DNA from 3 places in the Acidaminococcus sp. HCP3S3_H5 genome. Region 3 is predicted to be linked to each of the others. Evidence: riboswitches for the same ligand, from Rfam matches in the RefSeq annotation. Region 3 holds a riboswitch; each other region holds the start of a gene.

Region 1 (3,243 bases), on a different contig from region 3:
CCTCCGGCCGCCGGCCTGTGGCTGAACCCCACCAACAGCATCCATATGTGCTTCATGAGATTTGCCATCGATGCAGTGTATTTCAACAAAAATATGGAAATCGTGAAAATCGTCCGGAACCTTCATCCGTGGCTGGGCCTTTCCGCCTGTTTGAAAGCCAGTTCCGTACTGGAACTGAAAGCAGGAGAGGCAGAGCGGCTGGGGCTGAAAGTAGGATTGCAGGCCGCAGGCCGCGAGCCGTGAGTCCCGGGCAAAAAAAATCCCACCCTCGAGGGGTGGGATTTTTTTATTTGATCTTCGTCTTGTTCAGCTTCGCCGAAATCTTGTTCCCTATGGTCTGGACCAACTGGACCAGGGCAATCAGGACGATGACCGTGGCCACCATGGTATCCGCCTGGAACCGCTGGTACCCGTAACGGATGGCCAGGTCACCCAGGCCGCCGCCCCCCAGGGCACCGGCCATGGCGCTGGAACCGATCAGGCTGATCACCGCCAGGGTGATGCCCAGCACAATGGAATGCATGGCTTCCGGCAGCAGCACCTTCCAGATGATCTGGAGAGGGGAGGCCCCCATGCTCTGGGCCGCTTCGATGACCCCGGGATCCACTTCCAGCAGGGAGGATTCAATGATCCGGGAAATGAACGGAGTGCAGGAAATGGTCAGAGGCACGATGGCGGCGGTGGTGCCGATGGAAGACCCCACGATGATCCGGGTGATAGGGATAATGGCCACCATCAGGATGATGAAGGGCACGGACCGGAGAGCGTTCACAATGGAGCCCAGGGTCTTGTGGAGAGCCGCATTTTCCTTGATGTGGCCTTTGCCGGTAATGGTCAGGATGACCCCCAGGGGAATCCCGAACAGAGAAGCAATGGCGGCGGACAGGGCTACCATGTAGAGGGTTTCGCCCAGGGCCTTGATCAGCAGATGGATCATATTAGGAGACATAACCGATCACCTCGTCTTTCACTTTTCTTTCGTGGAGGTAATCCAGGGCTTTTTTCAAATGGTCCTCGTCCCCTTCCACTTCAATGAGCAGGGTCCCGAAGGGAGTATCCTGCAGGGTTTCAATGTTGGCCGTCAGGATGTTCACATTGGTGTCGTATTCCTTGATCAGCACGGATACAATGGGTTCTCCGGCGCTGTCCCCGATGAAGCTCAGGCTCACCAGGGCCTTGTCCCCGGCTTTGTAGTCCTTGTGGATGTCCAGCTTCTTGACGAAATCAGGCAGGTCGTTGTGCTGGATGCTGGCCACGAATTCTTTGGTGGTGGCTTTCTGGGGATTGGTGAAGATGTCCACCATGGACCCCTGTTCGATGATCTCCCCGTTTTCGATCACGGCCACCCGGTCGCAGATTTCCTTTACCACGTTCATCTGGTGGGTGATCATGACAATGGTGATGTGGAGCCGTTTGTTGATGTCCCGGAGCAGGTTCAGGATGCTTTCGGTGGTCTGGGGATCCAGAGCGGAAGTGGCTTCATCGCAAAGCAGCACCTTGGGGTCGCTGGCCAGGGCACGGGCAATGCCCACCCGCTGTTTCTGGCCCCCGGACAGCTGGCTGGGGTAGTGGTCCGCCCGGTCTTTCAGGCCCACCAGGTCCAGCAGGGGTTCCACCTTCTTTTGGATGGCGGCTTTGTCCATTCCCTGGATTTCCAGAGGGAAGGCAATGTTGCCGAATACGGTGCGGCTGGACAGCAGGTTGAAATGCTGGAAGATCATGCCGATGTTCTGCCGGGCCTTCCGCAGCTGTTCCTCGCCCAGGGCGGTCATTTCCTGGCCGTCCACCATGACTTTGCCGCTGGTGGGCTTTTCCAGCATGTTGATGCACCGGACCAGGGTGCTTTTGCCGGCCCCGGACAGGCCGATGATGCCGAAGATCTCGCCTTCGTTGATGGTCAGATTGATATCCTTCAGGGCATGCAGGTCCCCTGAAGCCGTATGATAGACTTTGTCAATGTGCTGGAGTTCTATCAAGGGGGTTCACCTCCGTAAAAAATAAAAATTCCTCTTCATCAGCAATGAAGAGGAATCAGATTGGCTCACTCATCTTCATCTTTCAGGCCACGCCTGATGGACTTAGCACCGTTCAGCCGGCCAAAGCCGCTGATGGTTGCCGTAACTTCATAGGGCCAGTCCCTCCGTTACTCTGGATGAATTCTGTGCGTATTAAATGATACCGTATAAAGTACAGTTTGTCAATGGGAATTGGGGCATAAGTGCAGAGTAAAGAGTGAAGAGTAAAGAGCAGGGGCCCGTAGAGGTCGCACAACCGGCGGCTCGCCAGATGTACGAATCTCTGACCCCAACGATGTAGGGGGTTGCCGAAGGCAAACCCGTCCCGGCCGCCCAGAGGGCAAAAACTTCTATACCCATACACCCGCGAGGGCTCTCCGCCGGGAGGGCAGACCCGTTCGTCCCTGGCGGGAGGCTCACAGCCTATCGCCTTGCCCTAACGGTCAAAGGCAGCGGCTACGGACCAGGAAGCCGGACCCTATCGCCCGCGTGCTCCACCCCAGGAGCGACAACACCCGATGTTGTCCCGCCGACTCCTCCTGGGCCTGCCCTCCCGGCTCCCGGAGAATCGATGTATACTCGTACAAAGTACCAGCAAGGCCGGAGGCCAAGTCCGCCCTGCAGGGGCGGGGGACCGGGCTTGCCCGGTGGTGGGGGCATGAGGTCCTGAAAGGACCGAATACCTTGACGGTGGTACGGGCTCATCAGCTGGGAATGCAGCAACGAAAACTGAAATCATCATATTCCTGCTCCTACCATACGCTTTCTTGTTTTCGGCCGGTCCTGCAAAATATCGGCTGTCGCCGATGCCCCCACCACCGTGCTCCGCACGGTCCCCAGCTACGGCATAAGCGACCGCCAACGCCGCTGAAGCGTCGGGCGCCTGCTTACGCCCCTCACAGGGCGGACTTTGGGACCGTCCTTATCACCAGTTCAGTGCTGTTCCCAACTGTCCCATGGGACTGCTGCCCGTTGGAACACCCCTTTATTAAGTTAATGAATTCTTATACAATGAAATTCACGGAAGACCTTCTCTCCTATCTGTAGTGGTGTGGTAACTAATACTATAAAGGATGAAGGTCTTCCTTTTTGCAAGTTTATAAGGGATTATTCATTTCACCGAGAACTATTTTACACTAAGACCTATCAACCACCTGTCCCCATTCCGTTGACACCCTCTTCCACCCGTGTTACAATCCTCCCAAAGGAGGGGATTGCCATGGATACC
Region 2 (3,243 bases), on a different contig from region 3:
TAAATCTCGAAGTTCACCGGGGATTTTTCCGCCACTCCGATCTTGGCTTCCAGCTTGTCCCCCACCGGGAACAGGCCGCCCCCTTCGTCCACTACGGTGCCCAGCCGGACCCCCTTCTCTTCCAGGTGCCGGGTGAGCTTTTCCGCTCCGTCCACATCGTTTTCCAGGTACACTTCCTCACTGTAGCCCAGAGACAGGTACAGGTCGTAAGACGGCCGCCAGCCTTCTGCCAGCAGGGCTTCCACCGCTTCCATTTCCGCCAGCAGCTGGTGCTTGCAGTCGGTAGTGCCCCGGCCGCAGATACAGCCGTCGATGATTTCGCCTCCGAAGGGATCGAATTTCCACTGGCCCCGGTCCCCTACTTCCACCACGTCCTGATGGGCCATGAGCAGAAGGGGCTTCTTTGCGCTGCCAGTGCCCTTCAGGTGGAACTGGAGGCCTGCCTGGCCCACTTCATCCAGCTCCATCAGGCGATAGATGTGGGGATAGAATTCCCGGAAGGCCTCATGGAGTTTTTCAAACTGGCTCCAGTCCACCTTGTCCACATTGGCGTTGGACACGGTGGCGCACTGGATGAACCGCTGGAGATGGGCGGCGTATTTCTGTTCTTCTTCCGTAAGCTTCATTGCCGTTCCCTTCTTTCTCAATTACCAGGCCGGTTCCAGGTTGCCTTTGCAGTTTTCCAGGATGTAGTCCTTCACCGGCTGGCTCTGGAAGATCTGGACGAATTTCTTGTAGGTGGGGTTGTCTTTGTCTTCTTCCCGGGCGGCAATGATGTTCACATAGGGGCTGGTGTTGTCTTCCTTGGCAATGGCCAGGTCCGTGGACAGACCGGCGGAGTTGGCATACCCGGCGTTGATGATGGAAGCGGCGGTGTCATCCAGGCTCCGGGGCAGCTGGGCAGCTTCCAGTTCCACGATCTGCAGGTGTTTCGGGTTTTCGGTGATGTCGTTGACGGTCAGTTCCGTGGGCTTCACATCCGGGTTCACTTTCAGGAGGCCCAGTTTGCTCAGCATCAGGATGGCCCGTCCTCCGTTGGAAGGATCGTTGGGGATGGCGATCTTGTCCCCGTCCTTGATGTCCGCCACGTTCTTGATCTTGGTGGAATACAGCCGCAGGGGAGCCAGGTAGGTCTTGCCGATGCTCACCAGTTTGGTGCCGTTCTTTTTGTTGAAGGCCAGCAGGAAGGGTTCATGCTGGAAGGAGTTCAGGTCGATGTCCTTCTGGGCCAGGGCCTGGTCCGGAGTCACATAGTCGGAGAAGGTCTTGATTTCCACCTTCAGCCCCTGTTTTTCCGCTTCCTTCTTTACCACTTCCATGACCTGTTCGGAATACCCGGGGGTGATCCCTACAGTGATGGTCTTCTTTTCCGCCGGGGCGGCCGCCTTTTTGTCGCTGCCGCAGCCGCTGACCAGGCTGGCCAGGGCCAGGACGGATACGGCTGCTGCAATCCATTTCTTCAGTTTCATGAACATCTCTCCTTTTCGCCTTCCCGAAAGCACCCAAAGAAAAACACCACCTGCTGGGCAGATGGTGTTTTCGATGACTGAGCTCGCTTTTCATCTGCCAGGGAATCCCTGTTGGAATTGGCACCTTCCCTTCCGGGGGTTGCCGCAGCTTCATAGGGCCAAATCCCTCTGCTGCTCTCGATGAAGGTATGTGATTTTGATGGTTCTGATTCTACACTACTTCACTAGGAAAGTCAAGGACTTTTTGTAACCTGATCAAGAACAGTTGCAGGTAACCGGCTCAAGTCTGGAGTCTGAAGTCTGGAGCCTGGAGCCGAATGTTAAATTTGCAGGCAAATTTTTTGAATGTGTAGAACCTTTGGACGAAATGATCTCTCAGATTGATTGCGATTCTGGTTTTGCAGAATCAAAAGGATCCGTCCAGCCAGACGGATCCTGTCCTGAGGCTTCCGACTTCAGACTTCGGACTTCCGACTAAGGGGCTGTTGCTCATGCAACAGCCCCTTCTTACTAAAACATTACATCTTCTGATGAGCGCGGCGGGCGATTACGTCCAGCTGCTGTTCTCTGGTCAGGTCGATGAATTTCACCGCGTAGCCGGATACCCGGATGGTGAAGTTGGCATATTCCGGTTTTTCCGGATGTTCCATGCAGTCGATCAGCTTGTCCACGCCGAACACGTTCACGTTCAGGTGGTGGGCTCCTTGATCGAAGTAGCCGTCCATTACCCGTACCAGGGTGGCTTTCTGTTCTTCTTCATTGTGGCCCAGGGTTTCCGGAGCGATGGTCTGGGTGTTGGAGATTCCGTCCAGAGCATATTCGTACGGCAGCTTGGCCACAGAGTTCAGGGAAGCCAGGAGGCCGTTCTGTTCTGCGCCGTAGGCCGGGTTGGCACCGGGAGCGAACGGGGTGTAGGCCTTCCGTCCGTCAGGCAGGGCACCGGTGGCGCCGCCGTACACCACGTTGGAAGTGATGGTCAGGATGGAAGTGGTGGCTTCGGAATTCCGGTAGGTGTGGTGTTTCCGCAGCTTGGTCATGAAGGTCTTCAGCAGCCATACAGCGATTTCATCCGCCCGGGGATCATCGTTGCCGTATTTGGGGAAGTCCCCTTCGATCTTGTAGTCCACCACCAGGCCGGATTCATCCCGGACCGTGGAAACTTTGGCGTATTTGATGGCGCACAGGGAATCCACCACATGGGAGAAGCCTGCGATGCCGGTGGCAAAGGTCCGGCGCACATCGGTGTCGATGAGGGCCATTTCTGCCGCTTCATAGTAGTATTTGTCATGCATGTACTGGATCAGGTTCAGGATGTTCACGTACAGCCCGGCCAGCCAGTCCATCATCAGGTCGAATTTGTGCATCACTTCGCCGTAGTCCAGCACGTCGGAGGTGATGGGTGCATATTCCGGCCCTACCTGCATGTGTTTGCCGTCTTTGGTCAGGAATTTTTCATCCTTGCCCCCGTTGATGGCGTACAGCAGGCATTTACCCAGGTTGGCCCGTGCCCCGAAGAACTGCATTTCCTTCCCGGTCTGGGTGGCGGATACGCAGCAGCAGATGCTGTAGTCATCGCCCCATACCGGCTTCATCACATCGTCGTTTTCGTACTGGATGGAAGAAGTGGTGATGGAAATGTGGGCGGCGTATTTCTTGAAGTTGTCCGGCAGTGCGGAAGAATACAGCACCGTCAGGTTGGGTTCAGGAGAAGGCCCCATGTTTTCCAGGGTGTGGAGGAACCGGTAGTCGTTCCGGGTGACCATGTGCCGGCCGT
Region 3 (3,243 bases):
GCCCCGGACCTCTCCGTTTTCCCGTGCGGCCAACCCTTCCGGTGTTGCTGTAAAGGTCCGCTCTGTTTTTTCCCGCAGTTTGTATTTCACATCGTAGGAAAGGACCACCGCCTTTTGGGCGATCAGTCCCTTCAGGGCCGTCTCTCCTCCCGGGAGATTCCGGATGGCCCGCCGGGACTGGGGACCCTTCAGGGTCAGGAAATCGTACAGTTCCTGTTCCTCAGGAGTAAGCCCGGCCACTTCAGGCACTGGGACGTATTTCCCCACTGCCGCCAGGCTTTTCCGGCCCGGGATGAACAGCCGCAGGGCCTCCGCCAGGGTGCACAGGTAGTACTGGGACAGCCAGTAGGCGGTGGCCAGCATTTCACTGTCGAACCAGGGTTCCGTCCCCACCACATCGGCAATGTCCTTCAGTTCCCGGGACAGATCCGGGCTCCGGTCCTCTTCCACAATGAAACCTTCCAGCAGCTGCTGGCCGAAAGGCACCACCACCCGCCAGCCCTGGCCCAGGAAATCCAGGGCCTGGGGCACATGGTAGGTGAACTGCCGAAAAATGTTTTTGGCAGGCAGATTGATGGCAACCTTTGCGTATTCCATCTTATTCCAGTGCTTTTTTCAGCACATCCACTTTATCCAGCCGTTCCCAGGGCAAATCCACATCCGTCCGGCCGAAATGGCCATAGGCAGCAGTCTGGCGGTAAATGGGCCGGCGCAGATCCAGGCTCCGGATAATACCCGCCGGGGTCAGGGAGAAGTTCTTTTCAATCAGTTCCACGATCTTTTCTTCCGGAATGGCAGCGGTGCCAAAGGTGTTCACGCTGATGGACACCGGACGGGCCACCCCGATGGCATAGGCCAGCTGGATTTCGCATTTCCTGGCCAGGCCGGCAGCCACCACGTTCTTGGCCACATACCGGGCCGCATAGGCAGCACTCCGGTCCACTTTTGTGGGATCCTTCCCGGAGAAGGCACCGCCTCCGTGACGAGCCATGCCCCCGTAGGTATCCACGATGATTTTCCGCCCGGTGAGGCCGGAATCCCCCTGGGGCCCGCCGATGACGAACCGGCCGGTGGGGTTGATGTGGTAAATGGTCTTTTCATCCAGCAGATCCGCCGGCACCACCGGCCGGATCACCTGTTCCAGGATGTCCTTCCGCAGCTGTTCCATGGTGATTTCCGGGCTGTGCTGGGCAGAAACCACAATGGTGTCCACCCGTACCGGTTTGTCGTCATCATATTCCACGGAGACCTGGGTCTTCCCATCAGGACGGAGATAAGGCAGGGTGCCGTCCTTCCGGACCTGGGCCAGCCGGCGGGACAGCTTGTGGGCCAGGGAAATGGGCAGGGGCATGTATTCAGGCGTTTCATCGGTGGCATAGCCGAACATCATCCCCTGATCCCCGGCGCCGATTTTTTCTTCTTCTCCCTGGGCGCCCTGTTTGGATTCATCGGATTCATCCACCCCCTGGGCAATGTCCGGGGACTGTTCATCGATGGAGATCAGCACCCCGCAGGTGGCTCCGTCAAAACCATATTTGGCCCGGTCGTAGCCAATGTCGATCACCGTCTGCCGGGCAATCTTGGCAATGTCCACATAGCAGCTGGTGGAAATTTCCCCCACAATATGGATCTGGCCGGTGGCCACCAGGGTTTCGCAGGCAACCCGGGCATCCGGGTCCTGTTCCAGGATGGCATCCAGCACCGCATCAGAGATCTGATCGGCGATTTTGTCAGGATGGCCTTCCGTGACAGATTCAGACGTAAATACTTTCTTCATTATTTCCTCCTTACACAAAAAAAAATACTCCCAAAATGAGAGTACCTATGGGACTCTCATCTTACAATCGACAAACCGCATTGCAGGAATTAGCACCGTTGGCCCAGGGCCATGGTTGCTGTGGCTTCACAGGGCCATTCCCTCCGCCACTCTTGATGAGCTGTATTCGATTTTGCTTTGTAATTATAACAGATACAGTAGGAAAATACAAGACGGGTCCTCAGTAATGGACCACGTCCTGCTCTTTCCGGATCCGGTCCAGGATGGGCCGGGCTTCCTGGCTCTGGAGGAAGTCCCAGGTGGTGGGAGGCACCTGCTCCCGTACCAGCGCCCAGTTTCCTTCCTGGATGGCCTTCCGTACTGTGGAGGCACTGACCACCTGGCCCTGTTCTTCCCGACGGGGCACCACCACGCACTGGATCCCCGCTTCCGGCAGCCGCTTTTCCATCACCTGGTTGTACAGGCCGGTGACCACACTGGTGGGCTCTTCCCCCACATACCGGGCGGTAATCCCCAGTTTCCGGGCGATCTTCACGAAAATGGCCAGATCCAGGTTGGCATGGCTGGCGATCACCGCTTCCGCATCCTTCTGGAAATAGCTGGGGAAGGTGGCCTGGCTGATGATGTAGGGACCGCTGTCATGGTACCGGAGATTGGCCAGGTGCCGTGTCCCTTCCTGGATCAGCTTCTTCCGGACGGCATAGGGGAACAGGCTGGCGTCCTCGCTGACCATGAACAGGTGGACCAGGTCGTTTTCTGCCGCCGCTTTTTCCACCAGGTACTGATGCCCCAGGGTAAAGGGGTTGGCGTTCATGACAATGGCCGCCACTTTGGGAGCTTCCACCCGGCTCCGGGCCAGCTGGTTCAGATAGCTGGAGAAACCTTCCTTCCGGTTTTCCATAAAGACGATCTGGTCTTCGATCCGGGCGATTTCATAAAAACCCAGGTCCCCGAAAAATTTGGCGGAACTGCATTTGGTATACAGGAAAAGGTGGAGATTTCCCCGTTCATACTGGTACTGGACCAAATGGGACACAATCTCGTTCATCAGCCCTTCCCCCTGGTGGTGATGGTCCACCGCCATGCACCGGAGGGTGTTGCCGAAACAGCTTCCGGTGGCAATGGCCCGGTAATCATTGTCGAACATCACACAGGTATAGTCCAGGTTGGCATCCCGGCGGATTCCCTCCTGCTCCAGCAGGGCATCCACCTGGGCATTGGTCCGTTTATCGGAAGGATATACTTGAGAAATAAAATAATCAGACATCACGGTCTCCTTCTGGTTTCAAAGTGAATCCATTATACCACAAAAAAGGGAAAGGAAGGGTTGGTCCGCCAACTCCCTTTCCCTTTTCTTCCCGGTCAGAAACCCAGCTGATCGTTGATCAGGATCACATGGACCCGTTCCGGATGCCGGGCATACCGGGTGATCAGGATCTGGCAGCAGCGGGTTTCCGGCGCCTTGC

What was found. Region 3 has a riboswitch for S-adenosylmethionine ahead of metK (methionine adenosyltransferase). Riboswitches for the same ligand answer to the same signal wherever they lie in the genome.
Region 1: linked by a shared signal. The riboswitch ahead of ACTQY5_RS00870 (methionine ABC transporter ATP-binding protein) and the one ahead of metK (methionine adenosyltransferase) in region 3 are both predicted to bind S-adenosylmethionine.
Region 2: linked by a shared signal. The riboswitch ahead of ACTQY5_RS02120 (MetQ/NlpA family ABC transporter substrate-binding protein) and the one ahead of metK (methionine adenosyltransferase) in region 3 are both predicted to bind S-adenosylmethionine.

Annotation. Positions count from the first base shown of each region.
Region 1 covers NZ_JBQKCS010000001.1:161,776-165,018, forward strand. Annotated here, with positions in the region: gene ACTQY5_RS00860 (DUF192 domain-containing protein) at 1-243, shown strand, start outside; gene ACTQY5_RS00865 (methionine ABC transporter permease) at 287-949, opposite strand; gene ACTQY5_RS00870 (methionine ABC transporter ATP-binding protein) at 939-1,976, opposite strand; SAM riboswitch class I at 2,049-2,159, opposite strand; gene ACTQY5_RS00875 (LysR family transcriptional regulator) at 3,235-3,243, shown strand, end outside.
Region 2 covers NZ_JBQKCS010000001.1:419,968-423,210, forward strand. Annotated here, with positions in the region: gene ACTQY5_RS02115 (M20/M25/M40 family metallo-hydrolase) at 1-626, opposite strand, end outside; gene ACTQY5_RS02120 (MetQ/NlpA family ABC transporter substrate-binding protein) at 648-1,469, opposite strand; SAM riboswitch class I at 1,557-1,656, opposite strand; gene pflB (formate C-acetyltransferase) at 1,988-3,243, opposite strand, start outside.
Region 3 covers NZ_JBQKCS010000002.1:52,961-56,203, forward strand. Annotated here, with positions in the region: gene priA (primosomal protein N') at 1-597, opposite strand, end outside; gene metK (methionine adenosyltransferase) at 599-1,777, opposite strand; SAM riboswitch class I at 1,831-1,939, opposite strand; gene citC ([citrate (pro-3S)-lyase] ligase) at 1,998-3,047, opposite strand; gene ACTQY5_RS02685 (lactate utilization protein) at 3,140-3,243, opposite strand, start outside.